3 regions of the Arthrobacter sp. B2I5 genome follow, and region 1 is predicted to be linked to each of the others. Evidence: riboswitches for the same ligand, from Rfam matches in the RefSeq annotation. Region 1 holds a riboswitch; each other region holds the start of a gene.
What was found. Region 1 has a riboswitch for S-adenosylmethionine ahead of QFZ60_RS13790 (homoserine O-acetyltransferase). Riboswitches for the same ligand answer to the same signal wherever they lie in the genome.
Positions count from the first base shown of each region.

Region 1 (7,033 bases):
GGAGGCCTGGCCGCTTTGCTGCTCAGCTCCGGGCAGGCAGCGGAGACCTTCGCGGTCCTGAACATCGCGGAGGCCGGGGACCACATCGTGGCCAGCCCCAGCCTTTACGGCGGAACGTACAACCTGTTCGCCCACACCCTGAAGAAGTTCGGCATCTCGGTCACGTTCGTGGACGATCCCGACAACCTGGACCAGTGGCGCGCCGCCGTCCAGCCCAACACCAAGCTTTTCTTTGGCGAAGTGGTGTCCAATCCCCGCCAGGACGTCCTGGATATCGAAGGCATCTCCGAGGTGGCCCACCAGGCAGGCGTGCCGCTGATCGTGGACAACACCCTGTCCACCCCGTACCTGATCCGTCCGCTCGAGTGGGGCGCCGACATCGTGATCCATTCCGCCACTAAATACCTTGGCGGTCACGGCACGGCGATTGCCGGCGTCATTGTCGATTCCGGAAAATTCGACTTCAGCGAGGATCCTGAACGGTTCCCCGGCTTCAACACCCCGGACCCCACTTATAACGGCCTGGTCTACGCGCGGGACCTCGGAGAAGGCGGCGCCCTCGGGGCCAACCTGTCCTACATTCTCAAGGCCCGCGTCCAGCTGCTGCGCGATCTCGGCTCGGCCGTGTCCCCTTTCAACGCCTTCCTGATCTCCCAGGGCCTGGAAACACTGAGCCTGCGGGTGGAGCGCCACGTTGCCAACGCCACGGAAGTGGCGCGCTGGCTGGAAGGAAGGGACGACGTCGAATCCGTCGCCTACGCGGGGCTGCCCTCCAGCCCCTGGTACGAACGTGGCCGCAAGTACGGGCCCAAGGGGACGGGTGCCGTGGTGGCTTTCAACCTGGCCGGCGGGGCGGAGGCGGGCAAGCGCTTCGTCGACGCCCTTGAACTGCACTCCCACGTTGCGAACATCGGCGACGTCCGCTCCCTGGTCATCCACCCGGCGTCGACCACCCACAGCCAGCTTTCGCCGGAGCAGCAGGCAGTGGCAGGGGTGACCCCGGGACTGGTCCGGCTGTCCGTTGGCCTGGAGCACATCGATGACATTCTGGCTGACCTGGAAGCGGGCTTCCGCGCAGCCAAGGGCGCTGCGGCATAAGACAACAGCCGGGGCTGCAGTGAGTGCCGCCGGCAAGCCGGGAAGTCACAACCAGTCACACTCTTGGCTTGGAACGGGGGGTGTTTCGTACACTCGAACCAGGTCATGAGTGCCAGTGACAGCCCCGGCTTGCTGGCCGGCAACCCTCCATCCGCGGTGGGGTGCCCCGGGTGAGGACCTGGCCTGCCGGTCAAATGACGGCGGGCAAGCGCGTAGAAGAGGTCTTGCCATGACGGTTACCGTCGCCCGAACCACCATCCCCGAACACGGAATCGTCCGCTACGCCTCCATTGGGGGACTGCAACTTGAAGCCGGCGGCTACCTCCCGGACGTCACGCTGGCCTACGAAACCTGGGGCACGCTTAACGCGGACGGCAGCAACGCCGTCCTGATTGAGCATGCCCTGACCGGAAGCACCCACGTGACCCGTGGCGACACCGACGAGGAAGGCTGGTGGGAACAGCTGGCCGGTCCCGGCGCGCCCGTGGACACGGACAGGTTCTTCGTGGTGTCCATCAACATTGTTGGCGGCTGCTACGGATCAACGGGCCCGTCGTCGGCCGCCCCGGACGGATCCCCCTGGGGCTCCCGTTTCCCGCTCGTCACCCTGCGGGACAGCACGGTGGCGGAGGCCCGGCTGGCAGACCAGTTGGGCATCAAGAGCTGGTTCGCCGTCCTGGGCGGCTCCATGGGCGGCGCCCGTGCCCTGGAATGGGCCGTGACCTACCCGGAGAGGGTGCAGCGCTGTGCCGTCATCGCCGTGGGGGCCGCAAGCACAGCCGAGCAGATCGCCTTCGCGCAGGCCCAGACGCTGGCCATCCGGCAGGATCCGAATTTCAACGGCGGCGACTACTACGGCGGTCCCAGCCCGGAAGACGGCCTGGCCCTTGCCCGGCGCATCGCCCACATCACGTACCGCTCCGCAGCCGAGCTGGAAGGCCGCTTCGGCCGGTCACCGCAGGCGACCGAGTCGCCCCTGAAGGGCGAAGTCCTGGCCGCCCGGGGCCGCTACCAGGTGGAAAGCTACCTGGACCACCAGGGCAACAAGCTCGTGAAGCGCTTCGACGCGAACAGCTACATTGCCCTGACCGAAGCGTTGATGAGCCACGATATCTGCCGGGGCCGGGGGAGCCTCGCAGAGACGTTGGCCAGGTCAACTGCACGCTTCCTCGTTGCCGCCGTCGACTCCGACCGGCTCTATTTTCCGTCCCAATCCCATGAACTGGCCCAGGCCCTGCCCGGGGATGTCGAGGTGCACGTCATCCGGGCCCCGATCGGGCACGACGGGTTCCTGACCGAAATCGGCCAGCTGGGCAGCCAGCTGAGGGGCACCTTCCTGGCCTGAGGCCCCGCATGTGCATTCCTGCAGATGCCTTCTGCACTAATCGGCGTTGAGGTTGCACGGCAGGCAGACCATACTCAATCGAATCCGGCGTTCGTGGTGTGCATCACATCCGGCCGCCATTGACTGGTCCCCGTGGTGTCGACGACGACGCTGAAGGAGTTCACATGAGTACGGAAAGCTCCGCCGCAAGGCGTACAGAGGAAACCGACGTCAAGGCCTCAGGCCTCAAGAAGGTGGTGACGGCCTCCATGGCCGGAACCGTCGTGGAGTGGTACGAGTTCTTCCTCTACGCATCCGCCGCCACGCTGGTGTTCGGAAAGGCCTTCTTCCCCAACGCCGGCACCGAACTGGACGGCATCATCGCCGCCTTCCTCACCTACGCAGTCGGCTTCGTGGCCCGCCCCATCGGCGGGATCGTCTTTGGCCACTTCGGCGACAAGTTCGGCCGGAAGCAGCTACTGCAGCTGAGCATCATCCTGGTGGGCGTCTCCACCTTCCTCATGGGCTGCCTGCCCACCTTCCAGCAGATCGGCTACTGGGCTCCCACCCTGCTGGTGGTGCTCCGGTTTGCCCAGGGCTTTGCCGTCGGCGGGGAGTGGGGCGGCGCCGTCCTCCTCGTGGCCGAGCACAGCCCCAGCAAGTCCCGCGGATTCTGGGCCAGCTGGCCGCAGTCTGCAGTGCCGCTCGGAAACCTGCTGGCCACGGCCGTGCTGTTCATCCTGTCCTCCACGCTGACCCAGGACGCCTTCCTGGGATGGGGCTGGCGCGTGGCGTTCTGGCTGTCCGCGGTGATCGTCCTGATCGGCTACTACATCCGGACCAAAGTCAACGACGCACCCATCTTCCTGGAGGCCCGCAAGGAGGTCGAGGCCGGCCACAAGGGCTACGGTGTGGCCGAAGTTTTCCGGCGCTACCCCCGCGGCGTGTTCACCGCCATGGGCCTGCGCTTCGCGGAAAACATCCTGTACTACCTGGTGGTCACGTTCTCCATCACCTACCTGAAGACCGTGGTGCAGGCCGACACCACCCGCATCCTGCTCCTGCTGCTCCTGGCCCACGCCGTGCACTTCGCGGTGGTGCCCATGGTCGGCAAGCTGTCGGACCGCTTTGGCCGTAAACCCGTCTACATGGCCGGCGCCGTCATGGGTGCCACCTGGGGCTTCTTCGCCTTCCCCATGATGGATACCAAGAACGATGCCATCATCCTTGCCGCCATCATGATCGGGCTGGTGTTCCACGCCTTCATGTACGCAGGTCAGCCTGCCATCATGGCGGAAATGTTCCCCACGCGGATGCGGTACTCCGGGGTGTCCCTGGGCTACCAGGTGACCTCGATCGTGGCCGGTTCGCTGGCTCCGATCATCGCCGCCTCGCTCCTGGGCACCTACAAGTCCTCCGTCCCCGTGGCCGTCTACCTGCTGATCGCCTGCGCCATTACCGCCGTCGCGGTCTTCTTCCTGAAGGAAACCCGCGGCATCTCGCTGCACGACGTGGACGCCGCCGACGCCCAGGGCACCGCCGACCTCCTTGCCGCCAACAAGAAGTAGCAGGTTCCCATGAAAGCCGCCGTCCTATACTCCACCGTTCCGGCCCCCACCCCGGGGGCCGGACCCGGGAAACGGACCTACTCCGATGCCGGCCCGCTGCTGGTGCAGGAACTGGAGCAGCCGGAGCCGCGGGCCGGTGAGCTTGGTGTTGCCATCACCTACTCCAGCCTGTGCCATTCGGACCTCTCGGTGGTGGACGGTTCCCGCGTCCGGCCGCTTCCCATGGCCCTGGGCCACGAGGCCGTGGGGCGGGTGGTGTCCGTCGGCGAAGCTGTGGCCGACGTGGCGGTGGGCGACCACGTGGTGCTGGTCTTCGTGCCCAGCTGCGGGAAATGCCGGGCCTGCCTGTCCGGCCGGCCGGCCCTATGCCACCGCGCAGCGGAGGTCAACGGCTCCGGAGACCTGCTGCACGGGCCGGCCCTGCTGCGGACGCCGGCGGGGGAGCGCATCAACCACCACCTGGGCGTCTCGGCCTTTGCCGACTACGCGGTAGTCGCCCGGGAATCGGTGGTGGTGATTGACGACGACGTCCCGGACACGGTTGCCGCGATGTTTGGTTGCGCCGTGCTCACCGGAATGGGTGCGGTGTTCAACACAGCCGGAGTCGGTCCCGACCAGTCCGTGGCAGTGTTCGGGCTCGGCGCGGTGGGCCTGTCCGCCGTCATGGCAGCGCGCCTTGCGGGGGCAGCCAGCGTGATTGCCATTGATCCAAACCAGGGCAAGCACCAGCTGGCCCGCGACGCCGGGGCCACGTCGGTGGGAACTCCGGAGGACGCGGCCCGGCTGATTGCGGAAGCCTCCGGTGACGGCGTGGACGTTGCCATCGAGGCCGTGGGCTCGGCGGGCGTCATTGCCTCCTGCCTGGAGCAGGTTACCCGGGGAGGTGCCGTGGTCTCGGTGGGCCTGCCCCATCCGTCCGCCCAGTTGACGGTACCCGCCCTGCAGTTTGCCGGAGCGGGAAAACGGCTGCTGGGCTCCTACATGGGGGATGCCGTGCCCTCCCGCGACATCCCGAAATACCTCGGATTCTGGCGGGAGGGCAGGCTCCTCGTTGAGTTGCTGCACACGGACACGCGGCCACTGAGTGAGATCAACGAGGGCCTTGATGCGCTGGCATCCGGGCAGGTGGTGCGGCGGCTCTTCCAGGCCTGAGCCCTTCGAGGCCGGCCTAACCTGCCAGCAGCCCGGCGCGCTCCTTCATCTCCTCTTTGAGTGCCCCGATCACGGCCTGCACTGGGGCCGAGCGGAGCGACTCCGGGCGGGCAACGGCCCAGATAGGGAGCTGCCGCTCGAAGTCGGCGGCCAGGACGGGAACAAAATGGTCGGATTCCGCCACCATGAAGTTGGGCAGCAGCCCAATGCCCGCGCCCTGCCGTACCGCCTCCACCTGGGCGAACACGCTGGTGGCCTGGAAGCTTGTCCTGGGCACGGGAAGCTCCGATGACCAGCGCGGCCCCAGCTCCGCCACCTGGAGTGCGGACTCCACGTAAGAGACAAACCCGTGCTGCCCTACGTCGTCGAGCCTTTCCGGCAGGCCATTCCGGGCGGCATAGGCGGAACTGGCGTAAAGGCGCAGGTAGTAGTTGCTCAGGAAGATGGTCTGTGCGCTGGTGACCTCGGCCCGTCCCACCACAATTTCCAGGTCCACTCCCGACCGGTTTTGGCTGACTTTCCGGGTGGCGCTGAGCATTTCAACGTTCAGTTGCGGGTTCTGCTGCTGGAGCCGCACCAGCGACGGGGCCACGAAGACGGCCCCCACGCCGTCCGTCGTGGCGACGCGGACCAGGCCGGCCAGGGCACTCTGGTCCTGGCTGATCAGGCCGGACAGCGAGCCCAGCGTGGCCTCGATTGTCTCTGCCGCCTCCACCGCGGCGGCGCCGAGCTGCGTCAGTTCCCAGCCGTGCGGGCTCCGTTCCAGGGTGCGGCCGCCCAGCTGCTTGTCCAGGGCGAGGATGCGTCGGGAAATGGTGGTGTGGGTTGTCCCCAGTGTTTCCGCCACGGCGTTGAAGCGGCCCAGGCGTGCAACCGTCAGCAGGATGAGCAGGTCGTCGGGGCTGGGCAACCGTCTGGGGTCCACGCCGGTCCTTCCATCGATGTGCAGCAATGCACATGGTCTCTGTAATTTTTCCCCTTGATTGCACTCTAACAGGGTGTGATCGTTGACACAGACATGCCGGCAGCAAGGCTGGAATGGAAGCAAAGGAGCTTACGCATGGCAGTTATCGGTTGGATCGGCCTGGGCAACATGGGCGGCCACATGTCCGTGAACCTGGTGAAGGCCGGGCACGATGTCCGCGGTTTCGACCTCAATCCCACCGCCCTGGCAGCGGCTGAGGCAGGCGGCGTCAAACGGACCGCCAGCATCGCCGAAGCGGTGGACGGTGCAGACGCCGTGTTCACCATGCTGCCAAAGGGTGAACATGCCCGCGCGGTGTACCTGGGTGCGGACGGCGTGCTGGCGCACGCGGACACCCGCACGCTGCTGGTTGACTCCTCCACGATCGACGTCGCCTCGGCGCAGGAACTGCACGGCGCCGCTGCTGCCGCCGGCTTCCGCTTCGTGGACGCCCCGGTGTCGGGCGGAATGAGCGGGGCCGAGGCAGGAACCCTCACGTTCATGGTGGGCGGCGAAGAGGGCGCGGTGGCGGACGCCACGGGCTACTTTGGCCCCATGGCGGCCAACATCATCCCCACCGGCGGCGCCACCACCGGGCAGGCCGCGAAGATCTGCAACAACCTGATGCTCTTCATCAACCTCGCCTCCACCGCAGAGGGTGCAGTGCTCGCAGACCGGCTGGGCCTGGACAAGCAGGTCTTCTGGAACATTGCCTCGGTCTCCTCGGGTGACTCTTGGGCGCTGCGGACCTGGTACCCGGTGCCGGGTGTGGTTCCCACCGCCGCTTCGAACAATGACTTCGCGCCCACCTTCACTACCGAGCTGGCGAACAAGGACATTGGCCTGGCCATCAGCGCGGCCGAGGATACCGGCACACCGCTGGAGATCGGCAGGCACGTCCAGCAACTGTTCCAGCGCCTCATCGAC
Region 1 covers NZ_JAUSYF010000001.1:2,925,447-2,932,479, reverse strand. The annotation lists gene QFZ60_RS13795 (bifunctional o-acetylhomoserine/o-acetylserine sulfhydrylase) at 1-1,098, shown strand, start outside; SAM riboswitch class IV at 1,200-1,315, shown strand; gene QFZ60_RS13790 (homoserine O-acetyltransferase) at 1,328-2,443, shown strand; gene QFZ60_RS13785 (MFS transporter) at 2,608-3,990, shown strand; gene QFZ60_RS13780 (zinc-binding dehydrogenase) at 4,000-5,142, shown strand; gene QFZ60_RS13775 (LysR family transcriptional regulator) at 5,159-6,067, opposite strand; gene mmsB (3-hydroxyisobutyrate dehydrogenase) at 6,203-7,033, shown strand, end outside.

Region 2 (7,033 bases), 1.5 Mb from region 1:
GACGGCGGCCCGGCCGTAAGCAGGCACGTCACCCGGGCGGGTTACTGGGGCAGTCATCGATCACGTCATCGGGGCACCGCACCCAGGGGGAGCTATCGGCTGACCGGAGGGGCTTCCACGTCCGCGATGCCCACGAAACGCGTCCCCACGCCGTCGTACTCGCTGCGGACGCAGCCGGGGCGGACGGCGGGAACATCGGACGGCGCATGGTGGCCGCACACCACGTAGGTGAAGTCCGGCCACCACTTCTTGGGCCTGGCCGCCTCCTCGTAACCGCAGACGGCGCATTCCAGGTGCACCCACACCGGCCGCTTGCCCGTCCGGTTGGCGCGCGACTGCACAAGCCAGGGCGGAGGATCGTCCAGGATGCCGCGGAGTTCGGCCTCCGTCATCCATTTCGGCAGGCCGTGGCGCTGCGCCATTTCAAGGGGGACATCAAGGGTTATTGCGGCGTCGCGTCTGCTGATCATCACCTTCCACCATACGGGAGGCCGCCAAATCGCCGGCCGGAACGTCACCGGAAACAGCGGTACCTATGCGGCCAACGCAATCCCCGCGGCTGCGGCGGCAAACCCGAGGCCCAGGTTGACTGACACGTTGAGGGCCGCGGCACCGAACCTGGCTTCGCTGAGCAGCCGGATGGTGGCGGTGGTCCATGAGCTGAAGGTGGTGAGCCCGCCGGCCAGTCCCGTGGCCAGGCCCGCCTGCCATTCCGCGCCCAGTCCCAGCCTGCCGGTCAGCCCGTGTGCCAGGCCAATGATGAAGCACCCCATGACGTTGACCACCAGCGTGGCCCAGGGCCAGTGCAGTGCCACATGGCCGGCCCTGCGGACGCTGCGGATGCTGCTGTGGTGCGCGAACCAGCTGTCGACCGCGAACCGCAGGAGCGCGCCGGCCACGCCAAAGACTCCCACCAGGGCTGCCGTGATCATTGCAGTCCGAGGTTCCGGGCTATCAGCCTTCCGGAACGCCAGCCCAGGCCGGCAGCCGCCAGACCGAGTCCCAGTGACAATCCCAGGTACAGGATCCAGACCGGGTGTGCACCTGCGCGGGCCAATTGGTCCGAGGCGAAAATCACCGCTGAAAACGTGGTGAAGGAGCCCAGCAGGCCCGGCCCGATCCCTGCCCGCAGCCAGAACGCAGTATGCGGGCGGGCCATCCAGACGGTGGTCAGCGCCGCGAGGACGAAACTGCCGCTGATGTTGATAGCCAGCGTGGCCCACGGGACCGAGCCGGGCACGTCCGGAAACGCCAGCCCCAGCCCGTAGCGCAGCTCACTGCCGGCCAGACCGCCGACGGCCACAGCCAGCCAGGCGCGGCCGGTGGGCATCGCCACGTCAGGGACCGTCCAGGCTGCAGCCGGCGTGCGGGGCGTCGCTGGAGACCCACAGGGCGGAGGCGATCTCGTCAGCGAGGTCGAACTCGCGGGCGCCGCCCGAAGCGCCGATCCGCACCACCAAAGCGCCGCCGAAGGGCCGGCGGCCCACCACCTCGACATCGGCGTCGAGGTCGATGTCCTGGGCGGCAAGGTAGCGCAGCAGCTCCGGGTTGTCGTCGCTGATCCTGGTGATCCTGCCGGCATGGCCCGGGTCCAGTTCGGCGAGGAGGTGCGCGCGCGGCATCAGCACCTGCCCGTCGGCAGTGGGAATGGGGTCGCCGTGCGGGTCACGCTTTGGGTTGCCGAGCTTGGCGGCGACCCGTTCGATGAACGTGTCCGACACTGCGTGTTCGAGTTGTTCTGCCTCATCATGGACTTCGTCCCAGCTGTATCCGAGCCGCTGGACAAGGTAGGTCTCAATCAACCGGTGGCGCCGGACCATGGCCAGGGCCAGCCGCAGGCCGTCCTCGGTGAGCGTGACGGCGCTGTAGGGTTTGTGGTCCACCAGGCCCTGGTCCTTGAGCTTGCGGACCATCTCGGACACCGAGGAATTGGCCACCCCCAGCCGCTGCGCAAGCTGGGTGGACGTGATGGGCTTGTCCTGCCATTCCGTGAACGAATAAATGACCTTGACGTAGTCCTCGATCGAGGAGGAGGGCGCGCTGGTCTTCACACGGTCAAGCCTACCGGCTCGGCGTGCGCCGCATGGGATGCGAGGTCATGCCTTGACCGCCCGCCAGGCCAGGGTGAGGTAGGGCAGGTCGATTTCCTGGTCAGGGGTGTAGGCCAGGTGTTCATGCAGGTACCATTCCAGGTTGGCCAGGACCTTGGCTCGGGTGGCCTCGCCGGCGCGGAGGTAGTAGCTGCGGGACTTGGTGAGTTCCATCAGGTCCATGGTGGTCACCGTGTCCTGCCAGTGGGTGACGTGCCCTTCGAGGCCTTGGAATTCGGGCCCGACGACGGGTTTGTGGCCGGGCCGGTAGACGTCGCCTGCGTGCATGATCCGGGAGAGCCGGTGCACCCAGGGAACAGAGGTGTCCAGCTGGTTCCAGACCAGGGCCAGCGTCCCGTGCGGCCGCAGGACGCGGGCCAGCTCGGTGCTTGCCGCCAGGGCATCGCACCAGTGCCACGCCTGGGCAACGGTGACGACGTCGAAGCGGGCGTCGGGCAGGCCTGTCGCCTCGGCAGTCCCCGGCACGGCCGTGGCGGCCGGATAGTGTTCAGTGAGCTGGGCGAGCATGTCCGCGGAGGGGTCCACGGCAGTGACGTGCAGTCCCATGTCCAGCAGCAAAGCGGTGAACTTTCCGGTTCCGGCGCCTACGTCGAGGGCATCGTGGGCATCGGCGGGCACCAGCCACCGGGCCACCTCTTCCGGGTAGCCGGGCCGGACGCGCTGGTAGTGCCTGCCGCCGTCCTGGAAGCTCTGCCCCAGTTCCCTGCGCCGTCCGTGATCAAGCTTGGGGCCACCCCGAACCACGCGTGGCCTCCTTCACCTGGCATCCTGCGGTACCTTTCGAATTTACCGCATCCTCCCGGCCGCCGGATCGATCGCCTGGGCGGCAGGGGTTGGGCGGGGTGTCAGTCGTCGATGCAGGGCGCGGCGCCGGCGGTGCCCGGGGTGTTGGGTGCCCAGTGCGGGTAGGTGCGGGTGTCATTGGCGGGCACCCAGCGGCCGGCGTCCACCACGTAATCCCAGCCCAGACCGTTGCTCCGCAGGGCGCGGATGCCGGCGAGCAGGCGTTCGGCGTCCTCCAGGCGTGAACCGACACCGAAGCTGGCGCGGAGGGAACCGGACGGCAGGCCCAGGCGCTTGAGCAGGGGATGGGCGCAGAATCGGCCGTCCCGCAGTCCCACCCCGTGCTCTGCCGAGAGGTAGGCCGCCACCAGTCCGGCGTCGTAGCCCTCAACGGAGAAGTTGACCACGCCGATGGTGTCCGTTTCGGGGTTGGTGTCCTTGAAGATCTGGTGGACGGTGACGCCGTCGATCCCCTGCAGGCCCTCCACCAGGAAGGAACGGATGGCGGACTCGTGGGCATGCCAGCGTTCCTGGTCCAAGCCTGCAATCACCTGGGTGGCGCGGGCCAGTGTGGCGGCTCCGAGGACGTTCGGTGAGCCCCCCTCATGGCGCGCCGGCCCGGTGGCCCAGCTGACGCCGTCGAGCCTGGCTTCCTTGACCGCGCCGCCGCCTGCGAGGTGCGGGACGCCGGCGTCCAGCCAGTCCGGGCGTCCCACCAGGACGCCGGCGCCGAAGGGCGCGTACAGCTTGTGGCCGGAGAAGGCGAGGTAGTCGACGTCGTCCGCGCTGATGTCCACGCGGCGGTGCGGGGCGAGCTGGGCGGCATCCACCACAATCCGTGCGCCGTGCTCATGGGCCAGCGCGGCCAGGGCACGGATGGGCAGGATTTCGCCGGTGACGTTGGAGGCTCCGGTGACCGCAAGCAGGCTGACGCCGCCCTGTGCAAGTTCGGCCCGAAGAGCCTCCAGGGTGCCGGTGATGGTGTCCGCGGCGACGATGCTGCGGTGCGGGACACCCTGCCACGGCAGGAGGTTGGCGTGGTGTTCGATGTCCAGGTAGAGCACTTCGCCGTCGTGCCGGCCGTCCGTTACCGGCAGGCAACCGGCCAGCAGGTTCAGTGAATCCGTGGTGTTGCGCGTGAAGATGACCGAATCATCCGCGCGGCCGCCGACGAAATCCCTGACGATGCTGCGCGCGTTCTCATACACGGAGGTGCTGATCTGGGATGCGTATCCTGCCCCGCGGTGGACGCTCGCGTAGTAGGGGAGGATCTCGTTAAGGTAGGCCGACACCACGGACAACGCCGGGGCGGAGGCGCCGTAATCGAGGTTGGCGTACCGCACGTGGCCGCCGGAAATCAGCGGTGCCTGGATTTCAGCGCCGGTGACGGCGGCGAGCGGCCGGCCGGCCGCGGCGCGGCGTCCGTTGGGGACGGCGGCTTCGGCAATGACGGGCTGGGGGGAGACGGTGGCAGTTGTCACAGAGACCTCACTTGATGACAGGACTCCGCCATGGGGGAATCCGCGCTTGCCGCATCCGCTCCGGACCGGCCTGGTCGTCACCCGGGGCACCCCACCGCGAATGGAGGGTTGCCGGCCAGCAAACCGGGGTTTTGCGCTGGCACTCGTGACCTGCCTAAAAGCGTAGGACATGGGGCGGCCAGGATTGAAGCCGCGGCGATTGTTAAGGCGTTTATTACGTGCAGCCGAATAAACGACGCCGGACACCTCCCCAGGAAGGTGTCCGGCGTCGCATTATTCGCTTTTTTGCGGAAAGGGCGTCAGCTACAGCAGGTCGTCCAAATACGGGTTCAGGCGGTGCAGGACCTCCGAGTGCAGGATTGAGTTCGTGGCCAGGGCGTTTCCGCCGAACGGGCCGTCCTCGCCTTCCAGGGACGTGAACCGGCCGCCGGCCTCCACCACGATCGGCACCAGGGCCGCCATGTCATAGAGGTTCAGCTCCGGTTCGCAGGCGATGTCCACCGAGCCTTCGGCCACCATGCAGTACGCACCAGAAATCGCCGTAGGCCCGGGTCCGCCAGACATCCTCGGTCAGGCCGAGGAACTCGTCAAGGTTTCCGCGTTCCTTCCAGCCGCCCAGGCTGGAGTACGAGAGGGAGGCATCGGAAAGCTTTGACACGTCGGAGACGCGGAGCCGGGTGGCGGCGGCAAGGGACCTTCCCATGTACGCGCCCATGCCTTTCGCCGCCCACCAGCGCTTGCCAAGGGCCGGGGCACTGACCACACCCACCACCGGCTCGCCCTCATCCACGAGGGCGATCAGCGTGGCCCACACCGGAACGCCGCGGACAAAGTTCTTGGTCCCGTCAATGGGATCGATGATCCAGCGCCGCGAACCGTGGCCGGTGCTCCCGAATTCCTCGCCCAGGACGGCGTCGCGGGGGCGGGAACGGGAGAGCTGGCCGCGGATGGCTTCCTCGGCGGCCTTGTCCGCGTCGGTGACCGGCGTCAGGTCCGGCTTGGTCTCAACGTGGAGGTCCAGGGCCTTGAAGCGGCTCATCGTCTGGTCATCCACGGAGTCGGCCAGGACATGGGCCAGGCGCAGGTCATCGTTGTAGCTCGAAGCGGGTTGGATCATGGTTCCAAACTACCGTCTGCAAACGGTTCTGCCGGGAGAACGCGTCAGTTGACGCTGCCGAGCTCCTTGGTTTCCTGTGCTTCCATCCGTGGATCCGCACCCAGCAGCCGCCGCAGGGACGCCAGACGGGCAGCCCCGGTGGGACCTGCGTGTCCGCCCGCCACCCAGTCGTCAAGGCCGCAGTCCACCGCGGCTGCCGTGTGCTTGCAGCCGCGTTCGCAGTTTTCGATGCCGGGGGAGAGGTCCGGGAAGGAACGCAGGATCCGGTCCGGGTCCACGTGCGCCAGGCCGAAGGAGCGGATGCCGGGGGTGTCGATGATCCAGCTGCCGGGCGGCGCATCCGCCAGCCGCAAGGCAAGGGCGGACGACGACGTGTGGCGGCCGCGTCCGGTCACGGCGTTCACTCCGCCGGTGGCCCGCTCGGCGCCGGTCAGCGCGTTCACCATGGTGGACTTCCCAACACCGGAGTGACCCAGCATCACGGTGACCTTGCCGTCCAGGTGGTCACGGAGGGCAGCCACCGCCGCGCTGTCCAGCCGCGCCGAGAGGCCGTCATCGGACCGGGCGTCGATGCCCGATGCCTGCGCATCGGCTGTCCGGCTGATGATGACCGGGAAGTCCAGGTGGGTGTAGTTGGAAAGGAGTTCCGCGGGGTCTTTGACGTCGGCCTTGGTGACCAGCAGGATTGGCTCGATCCCTGCGTCGTAGGCGGCCACCAGTGCGCGGTCGATGAATCCCGTGCGGGGCTCCGGGTTGGCCGCGGCCACCACGATCACCAGTTGGTCCGCGTTGGCCACCACCGCCCGTTCAATGGGGTCGGTGTCGTCGGCGCTGCGGCGCAGGAGAGTGTGGCGGTCCTGGATCTTCACCAGCCGGGCCAACGTGTTCGGTGCGCCGGACACGTCCCCCACCAGTGACACGAAATCGCCTGCAACCACTGGCGAGCGGCGCAGTTCCCGGGCGCGCGCGGCAATGACAACGCGCTCGTTCTCCGAGTCCTCGTCCACCACTGCGGTATACCGGCCGCGGTCCACCGTGATGATCCGTCCGGTCACGGCGTCGTCATGGCTGGGGCGGTCCTTGGTGCGTGGCCGGGAACCCTTCTTGCTGGGACGGATGCGGACGTCCGATTCGTCCCAGGAACCAGTGCTACGCGCCACTGACGCGCCCTTCCGGTCCGGCTGCGAACCCCGCTTCCTGGGCCAGCATGCCGGCCCACAGCTGTGGGAAGTCCGGCATGGTCTTGGCGGTGGTGCCGATGTCCTCCACCTGGACGCCCTCCACCGCGAGTCCCAGGATGGCACCCGCCGTGGCCATGCGGTGGTCCGCGTAGCTGTGCACGACGCCGGCATGCAGCGGGGCGGGCCGGATCACCAGGCCGTCGCTGGTTTCCTCGGCGTCGCCGCCGAGCCGGTTGATCTCCGCCACCAGGGCCGCGAGCCGGTCCGTCTCATGCCCCCGCAGGTGGGCGATCCCGCTGAGCCGGGAAGGTCCGGAGGCAAGGGCGCACAGGGCTGCCACCGTCGGTGCCAGTTCACTGG
Region 2 covers NZ_JAUSYF010000001.1:1,407,594-1,414,626, forward strand. The annotation lists gene QFZ60_RS06675 (hypothetical protein) at 93-470, opposite strand; gene QFZ60_RS06680 (CrcB family protein) at 534-932, opposite strand; gene QFZ60_RS06685 (CrcB family protein) at 929-1,330, opposite strand; gene QFZ60_RS06690 (metal-dependent transcriptional regulator) at 1,338-2,051, opposite strand; gene QFZ60_RS06695 (class I SAM-dependent methyltransferase) at 2,097-2,855, opposite strand; gene QFZ60_RS06700 (aminotransferase class V-fold PLP-dependent enzyme) at 2,957-4,375, opposite strand; SAM riboswitch class IV at 4,413-4,526, opposite strand; partial or broken gene hisN (histidinol-phosphatase) at 4,679-5,492, opposite strand; gene QFZ60_RS06710 (ribosome small subunit-dependent GTPase A) at 5,537-6,652, opposite strand; gene aroA (3-phosphoshikimate 1-carboxyvinyltransferase) at 6,642-7,033, opposite strand, start outside.
Region 2: another riboswitch for S-adenosylmethionine. It lies ahead of QFZ60_RS06700 (aminotransferase class V-fold PLP-dependent enzyme); the one in region 1 lies ahead of QFZ60_RS13790 (homoserine O-acetyltransferase).

Region 3 (7,033 bases), 2.8 Mb from region 1:
AACACGTAAAGCGTGGCCCGGCCCAGCGGAACCAGGAACCAGCCCAGGAGCCGCTCCACCGGTTTCCAGTAGGCGCTGAGGAACGCGTAGGACGCCACCACCAGGACCAGGACGTTGAGCAGGCGGCCCGGGGCCAGGTATGTGCGGGAGAAGAAGGCGTCGTACATGGCCCGGTAGGAGGCGTCCGGCAGGAGCGCCAGGCGGACATCGTAGCTGTTGGCCAGGTACGGGTTGCCCCAGGACAGGAAGGCCAGCGCGAATGCGGCCGCGGTGCACGCAACTACCGCCCAAGTGTGCCGGGACAGCCACGCCGTGATGCTGCGCCGGTGGTAACCCGCAACCAGCCCGAGCACGAACAGCACCTGCCACACCAGCAGCGGGAAGGAGTCCTCGAACTGCGAGGGCAGGATCCGGAACCGGGTCACGGCCCCCACCGCATATACGCTGAGCGTCGCAACCAGCACCCAGATGGCCTTGCCGCGGTTCAGCGCCGCGAGGATCAGCGGACTGGCCAGCAAAAGCACCACATAGAGCCCCATGACATTGAACTGCCAGGGCCCGAACTGCAGCAGCACGATGGCCGGGAGCACCTGGGGCGGGACGGGGAACTGGAACAGCGATGACATGCCGGCGTACAGGTCATAGGTCCGGCCGGATCCGGTATGCCCGGCTCCACCGGTTCCCTGGTCAACGAATGTGGTCAGGGCCTCGGTATGGAAGAACGGGAGCAGGGACAGGAGGAAGACGCCGATCAGAACAGCCAGTGCCGTCAGGTAGAGCTTGCCGGCGCGGCGCGTGGTGAGGTCCACTACCCGTCCGAAGTCCTCCTTGGCCTTGGGCCCGTACACCATGCCCACCACCAGGCCGGAGAACAGGACGAACAGTTCCGCGCCGGACACGAAGCCCACGGCCTCCTGGGTGAGCAGCTGGAACAGCGAGGCCATGCCCAGGTGGTTCACCACCACAAAGACGATGGCCACTCCGCGCAGCAGATCCACGCGCGAATCCCGGGTGGAGGGATCCCGGTAGCTCCAGGCCGTGGCAGCGTCGATCCGGCGGGGAATCTGCCACAGGGCCGCCAGGAGGATCACCATGGCGGCAGCGACAGACCAGGCGGCGGCCCCCGGGAGGGTGTTGGCCCTGACGTACGTGCTTCCTGAGGCCACGTCGGAGACGGGACCGGTAACGATTGGTGCTGCCTTCAGTCTCTCCAGGGCCGCTTTGGCGATCTCCGGCTGTCCCGTAAGCAGCCAGCTGATGCTTGCCACGCCGGTATCCCTGGTGCTGGTGCGCTCGTCCCAGACCACGGCGGCAGTCCCGGCAAAACCGGAGGACGTGGCAGTTGTTACCACCTGGTCCCACCAGCCGGTTTTGATCTCCGCCTCGGACGCCCCGCCCGAGGCCGGGCTGTAGAAGGCCGCGGTCTGAAGCAGGAAGGGCTTCCTGTGCCCTTCCGAATAGGTGCCGTAGAAGTTCTCATTGCCGGAATCCGTCAGCATCTCCTGGAGTTCGCCGGCCCGCGGCGCGGTGTTGACGGCGGCACCTCCGGCGGTGTCATCGTGATAAGCAGCCAGCCCCACCCAGTCCACGGCGTCATCGCCCGGGTAGTACGGCGCGTAGGCGCTGTCGCTTCCGTCCCAGGCCCCGTCACCGTTCGTGTCCAGGAGGGTAAAGCCCTCGCTTCCCGGCTGCGGCGCATCCCGGTTGCGGTCGAAGGGGTAGTCCTTGCCCAGGTAAGGCGCCCACACCATGGCGGCCGGGCCGCCGTCGTACTTCCTGAACGCTGCCGCAACCGCCTGGAAGGCCTCACGGTAGGCGGCAGGCTGTTGGCCCCAGGACACCCAGCTTGAGTTCATGTCCGGGGCAAACCGGATCAGCAGCTGCCCCTTGAAGCCGGCGGCGAGGCCGCGCACCTGCTTGGCGAACGCTTCTGCCTCGGGTGCGCCGAGCTGATCCAGCGGCACCGATGGCTTTACCGTGAGCAGGGCGTGGGTGCCTTCGGCTCCGGCCTGCTGAAGGAAGCCATCGATGTCATTCCGTTCGGAATCGCGGTACGGAATGGTGATGTCGTGGCCGAAGACGGCCGGGCGGGCGCCCAGCCTGCCGCTGAAGCCTGCGGCGGTGTCCTCGCCCCATTCGAGCACGGCACCAAGCCAGGGCTTTCCCTTCTCCGGTGCAGCCTCCGCCGCATGCGACGGAGCAGCGGCCAGCAGGACCATGAGCCCAATGAGGGCCGCGGCCAGAAACGCGCAGATCGGGTGCCGATGGTTCCGGCGGGTTGCGGCGTGGTGGTGCGATGTGACTGCACGCATGGTGAGAAGCCCCCCGGTACTCATTGCCCTGATGACGCCGGCGGCGCCCCGGTAAGAACTTTATCGGCCCGGCGGCTGCTGACAGCGCGCGGCAGGCGGCCCACCTGCGGTGATGTCCGCCGTCGGACCGTCCCCGGGCGCTGCAACTTCCCTCGGCGCAGCTCAATTACGGAACATGACGACGGCGGCCGTGCGGCCCGGCGCGGCAGGTGTTACGTTTTTGGGGAGTAATGAGTACCGGTGTGAAGCCCTGACTGGCCGGTCGGCAACCCTCCCTTTCGCGGCGGGGTGCCTCAGGTGAGTACTCGGCATATCGACCGATTCGAGCTGCAAGCGTGAAAGAAGGAGATCCGTCGTGTCCGACGCACCCGCCCCTGACGAAAAATTGTCCTACCGCCTGATCACAGGCCCGGACGACCGCTCCTTCTGCGAACGGATCTCGGCTGCGCTGGCTGACGGTTACGTCCTGCACGGCAGCCCGGCAGCCACCTTCAACGGCAGCAGTGTCATCGTGGCGCAGGCAGTGGTCCTTCCGGCAGCAATCGCCTCCGCCGACGCAGCGGTGGCCACCGCGGTGGATCAGCTGGACGCAGACTTTGAGGGCGAGTTCGACGGCGAGGGCCACGCATGAGCTACGCGGGAGATCTCACGCCCCAGGAAGCATGGGCAAAGCTGGAGCAGGGAGCCATCCTGGTGGACGTCCGCACCGAGGGCGAATGGGCCCACATCGGCATCCCGGACACCAAGGCCACGGACAACGATCCCCTCTTCATCCAGTGGACCTTCCCCGGCGGCATCCCCAACCCAGACTTCGTGAAGGACCTCAAGGAGCAGGCGCCGGAGGACCCGTCCGCTGAACTGGTGTTCCTGTGCCGGTCCGGCGCCCGTTCGGTTGCCGCTGCCACCGCCGCCACACAGGCCGGTTTCACCTCCTACAACGTGCTGGAGGGCTTTGAAGGCGAGCCGGACCGCTACGGTGAGCGCACCGTCAACGGCTGGAAGAACCGCGGCCTGCCCACCAACCTCGGAAAGAACTAAGTGAGCTTCAATCAAGACGCCCCGGGATGGAGCCCTGACACCCAGGCTGTCCGCGGCGGGCTGGACCGCACCAACTTCCAGGAAACGTCCGAGGCCATCTTCCTGAACTCCGGCTTCGTCTACGAATCCGCTGCAGCAGCTGAACGGGCCTTCACCGGCGAGGACGAGCGCTTTGTCTATTCGCGCTACGGCAACCCTTCCGTGGCCACGTTCCAGGAGCGGCTGCGCCTGCTGGAAGGCACCGAAGCGTGCTTTGCGACGGCGTCGGGCATGTCCGCGGTGTTCACCGCCCTGGGTGCCCTGCTGGCTGCCGGGGACCGGGTGGTGGCCGCCCGTTCGCTCTTCGGGTCCTGCTTTGTGATCCTGAACGAGATCCTCCCGCGGTGGGGCGTGGAGACCGTCTTCGTGGATGGTCCGGACCTGGACCAGTGGCGCGAGGCCCTCTCCCAGCCCACTACCGCCGTCTTCTTCGAATCCCCGTCCAACCCCATGCAGGAGATCGTGGACATCGCCGCGGTCAGCGAGCTTGCGCACGCCGCCGGGGCCACCGTGGTGGCGGACAACGTCTTTGCCACTCCCCTGCTGCAGCGCTGCGGCGACCTGGGCGCGGACGTGATCGTCTACTCGGGAACTAAGCACATCGACGGCCAGGGCAGGGTGATGGGCGGCGCCATCCTGGGCACGAAGGAGTTCATCGACGGCCCGGTGAAGCAGCTGATGCGCCACACCGGGCCGGCACTCTCCGCGTTCAACGCCTGGGTTCTCACTAAGGGCCTGGAGACCATGAGCCTGCGGGTAAGCCATTCCGCTGCCACCGCCCTGCGGCTCGCGGAGTGGCTGGAGGAACAGCCCGCCGTGAGCTGGGTGAAGTATCCGCTGCTCAAATCCCACCCTCAGTATGAGCTGGCCGCAAGGCAGATGAGCGCCGGCGGTACCGTCCTCACCCTTGAGCTCGCCTCCACCGGCGGGCGCTCCGGCAAGGAAGCGGCCTTCGCGCTGCTGGACGGGCTGCGGATCATTGACATCTCCAACAACCTCGGCGATTCCAAGTCCCTGATCACGCACCCTGCCACCACCACGCACCGCGCCATGGGGCCGGAGGGACGTGCCGCCATTGGCCTCACTGACGGTGTGGTCCGGCTTTCCGTGGGCCTTGAGGATGTTGACGATTTGATCGGCGACCTGGAACAGGCCCTGAAGCAGGTCTAGCCGGGCCGGGAATGGTCCGTCCCGATTTCCAGCTGGACCTGCACACTGTCACCGTCCTTGAGGTGCGCCTTGTCCCTGATTTCCTTTTTGACGGGGAGCAGGTAGGACGCGCTTTTGCTGTCGCGGAACAGCGACGTCTGCCACGCGTGGCCGTCCACCTTGGCCTGCACTTTAATGGAGCCGAATGCCTTGCTGGCCCCTGCCGTTAGAGCGCGGATGTCATCCGCCACCTCTGGCGGCAGGGTCAGGAAGTGCCAGCCGGCTTCGCCTGGGTACAGCCGGAGTTCGGTTTTGAAGGAATACGACGGCGTCACGCGCCGAGTATGGCACGCCGCCCCCGCACGTGCCACAGATTTCGCCGCTGCAGCTATGAGACGGGCACAAGTTTCAGGGCCTTTCCAGACGGCGGGCTTCGCGCCCTCATATTGTCAGACCCCCGTTGGAAGATGCTCTTATGGGAATCAGCAGCGGTGGCGGGGTGGTTTTGGAGGGCGTTCATGCCTCCGTTGCCGCCCTCGACGCGCTTGCTGCTGAGGATAATTTCCTGGCCGCCGGGGTTGGTGCTGACGTAGACGTTTTGCAGCGGCGGTACGAGCTCCGGCTGGAACGGCTGGAGGTGGTGAAGCGGCTGGAGGCGCAGCTCGCCGCGGTCAAGGCACGCGATGCTGCGGAGTGCGTTGGGTTCCAGCACGCGATGCTTGCCCCGGACGCGCCGGTGCACGAACGCACCTACGTAGAGATGTCAGCGGTGGAGGAGATCGCCGGGGTCCTGACCATCAGTTCCGGAGCGGCCGGGGCGTTCGTGGAGCAGTCCCGGCAGGTGTGTTCCCTGCCGCCGCTGATGGACGCGCTGTCTGCGGGTGCCTTGTCCTGGCAGCACGCGAAAGTTGTAGCGGACGAGACCGAAGGCCTCACCCCGGACAGTGCCGCCGCATTAGTAGCCCACTTCTTCAGCCCCGATGCCCCCAACCCGGCCCGCGGCGCGGCGCCCGGCCAACTGGTGCCGTCCCGGTTCCGGGTGAGGGTCCGCGGCTGGCGGGAACGCCACCACCCCGAAAGCCTGCAGAAGCGCCACGCGAAGGGTGTGGCGGACCGGCGGATGGAATACACTCCGGACCGGGACGGCATGGCCTGGATCTCCCTCCGCCTCCCCGGCGACACCGCGTGCGCCATCTGGAACCGCACCACCGCCACCGCCCGCGGCCTCCAAGGCCCCAACGAACCCCGCACCCTCACCCAGCTCCGCCCCGACATCGCAGCATCCCTGCTCCTCGGCACCGGAACCACTGCGGGCCAGGCCAACGGAAGCACCGCCACCGCTGACACCGCCGCGGGCTCCGGAAGCGCGCCGGGTGCAGGCAGCCCGACCGGCTCGGCGGGCCTCACCCAGATAGGCAAGGTCCCCACCCCGCGGGCCGACGTGCTGGTCATGGTGCCGGTGTTCTCCCTGCTCAGTGTCACGGACGAACCCGCAGAACTGGACGGCCTGGGCCCGATCCCGGCATCGATGGCACGCAAACTCGTCGCGGACGGGGCGGAGTCGTTCTACCGGGTCCTGGTCGACCCCCGGGACGGGGCGCCCTTGGAGATCGGCCGCACCCGCTACCGGCTCACGGAAACCATCAAACAGTGGATCCGGATGCGCGACGGTAAATGCACTTTCCCCGGCTGCAGCAATCGCACCCCGGACAACGACACCGACCACCTCACCGCCTGGGAACACGGTGGCAGAACAGACGTCCGGAACCTGGGACAACTCTGCCCCAAACATCACCGGCTCAAGCACGCCCGGCCCTGGATCCCCGATCCGGCCACCCGAAACGAACCACCGGGCTGGACCTCACCAACAGGCCGCCACTACAACCCCGAACACCCCGACCCCGAACCAACCCACTGGCCACCTGGAACCCTGCCGGGGCAACGAAGCATCCTGGAGGAAGCACTTATTGAGCTCCTGGCTATGTAGGAGCTGGCGAAGGGATACGGCCTGCGGCTTCTGCCGGCTGTCCCTCAGGACTGGCGGACGCGCAGCAATTCGGGCGTGGCCTCCACATCTGCAAGATCCAGGGCATCGCGCATTGTGACGTGGACGGCCTGCCGGACCACCGCGCCGAAGCCCATGTCCTCCGGAGGCGGGCCTGCCAAGGCCTTTTCCCGGGCGCGGCGCTGCTCGGCGGCTCCTGTTCCGCGGGCGATGATGTCCTCCACGCCCTGCCGGGCCAGGGCCAGCTCGCCCTGTTCAGCCAGGACGGGAGCCAGGTAGTCCACCAGGGAGCGCACCACGTCCGCGGCCGGCGCGGGTCGGAAGTTGCCGAAATCCAGGAGTTCACCACTGAGGCCGGCGCTGCTGGCCTGCCAGGAGGCCATCCGTAAAAGGACAGTGGGAACCGGCGCGGGGTCCACGCCGTCCCGCCATTCCCTGCTGGCGGATTCCACGAGCGCCCGGACCAGCACGGCAATGAGCGCGGCGTCCT
Region 3 covers NZ_JAUSYF010000001.1:128,773-135,805, reverse strand. The annotation lists gene opgC (OpgC domain-containing protein) at 1-2,312, opposite strand, end outside; SAM riboswitch class IV at 2,539-2,654, shown strand; gene QFZ60_RS00565 (DUF1737 domain-containing protein) at 2,668-2,943, shown strand; gene QFZ60_RS00560 (rhodanese-like domain-containing protein) at 2,940-3,350, shown strand; gene QFZ60_RS00555 (O-succinylhomoserine sulfhydrylase) at 3,351-4,559, shown strand; gene QFZ60_RS00550 (DUF1905 domain-containing protein) at 4,556-4,873, opposite strand; gene QFZ60_RS00545 (HNH endonuclease signature motif containing protein) at 5,014-6,525, shown strand; gene QFZ60_RS00540 (glutamate--cysteine ligase) at 6,570-7,033, opposite strand, start outside.
Region 3: another riboswitch for S-adenosylmethionine. It lies ahead of QFZ60_RS00565 (DUF1737 domain-containing protein); the one in region 1 lies ahead of QFZ60_RS13790 (homoserine O-acetyltransferase).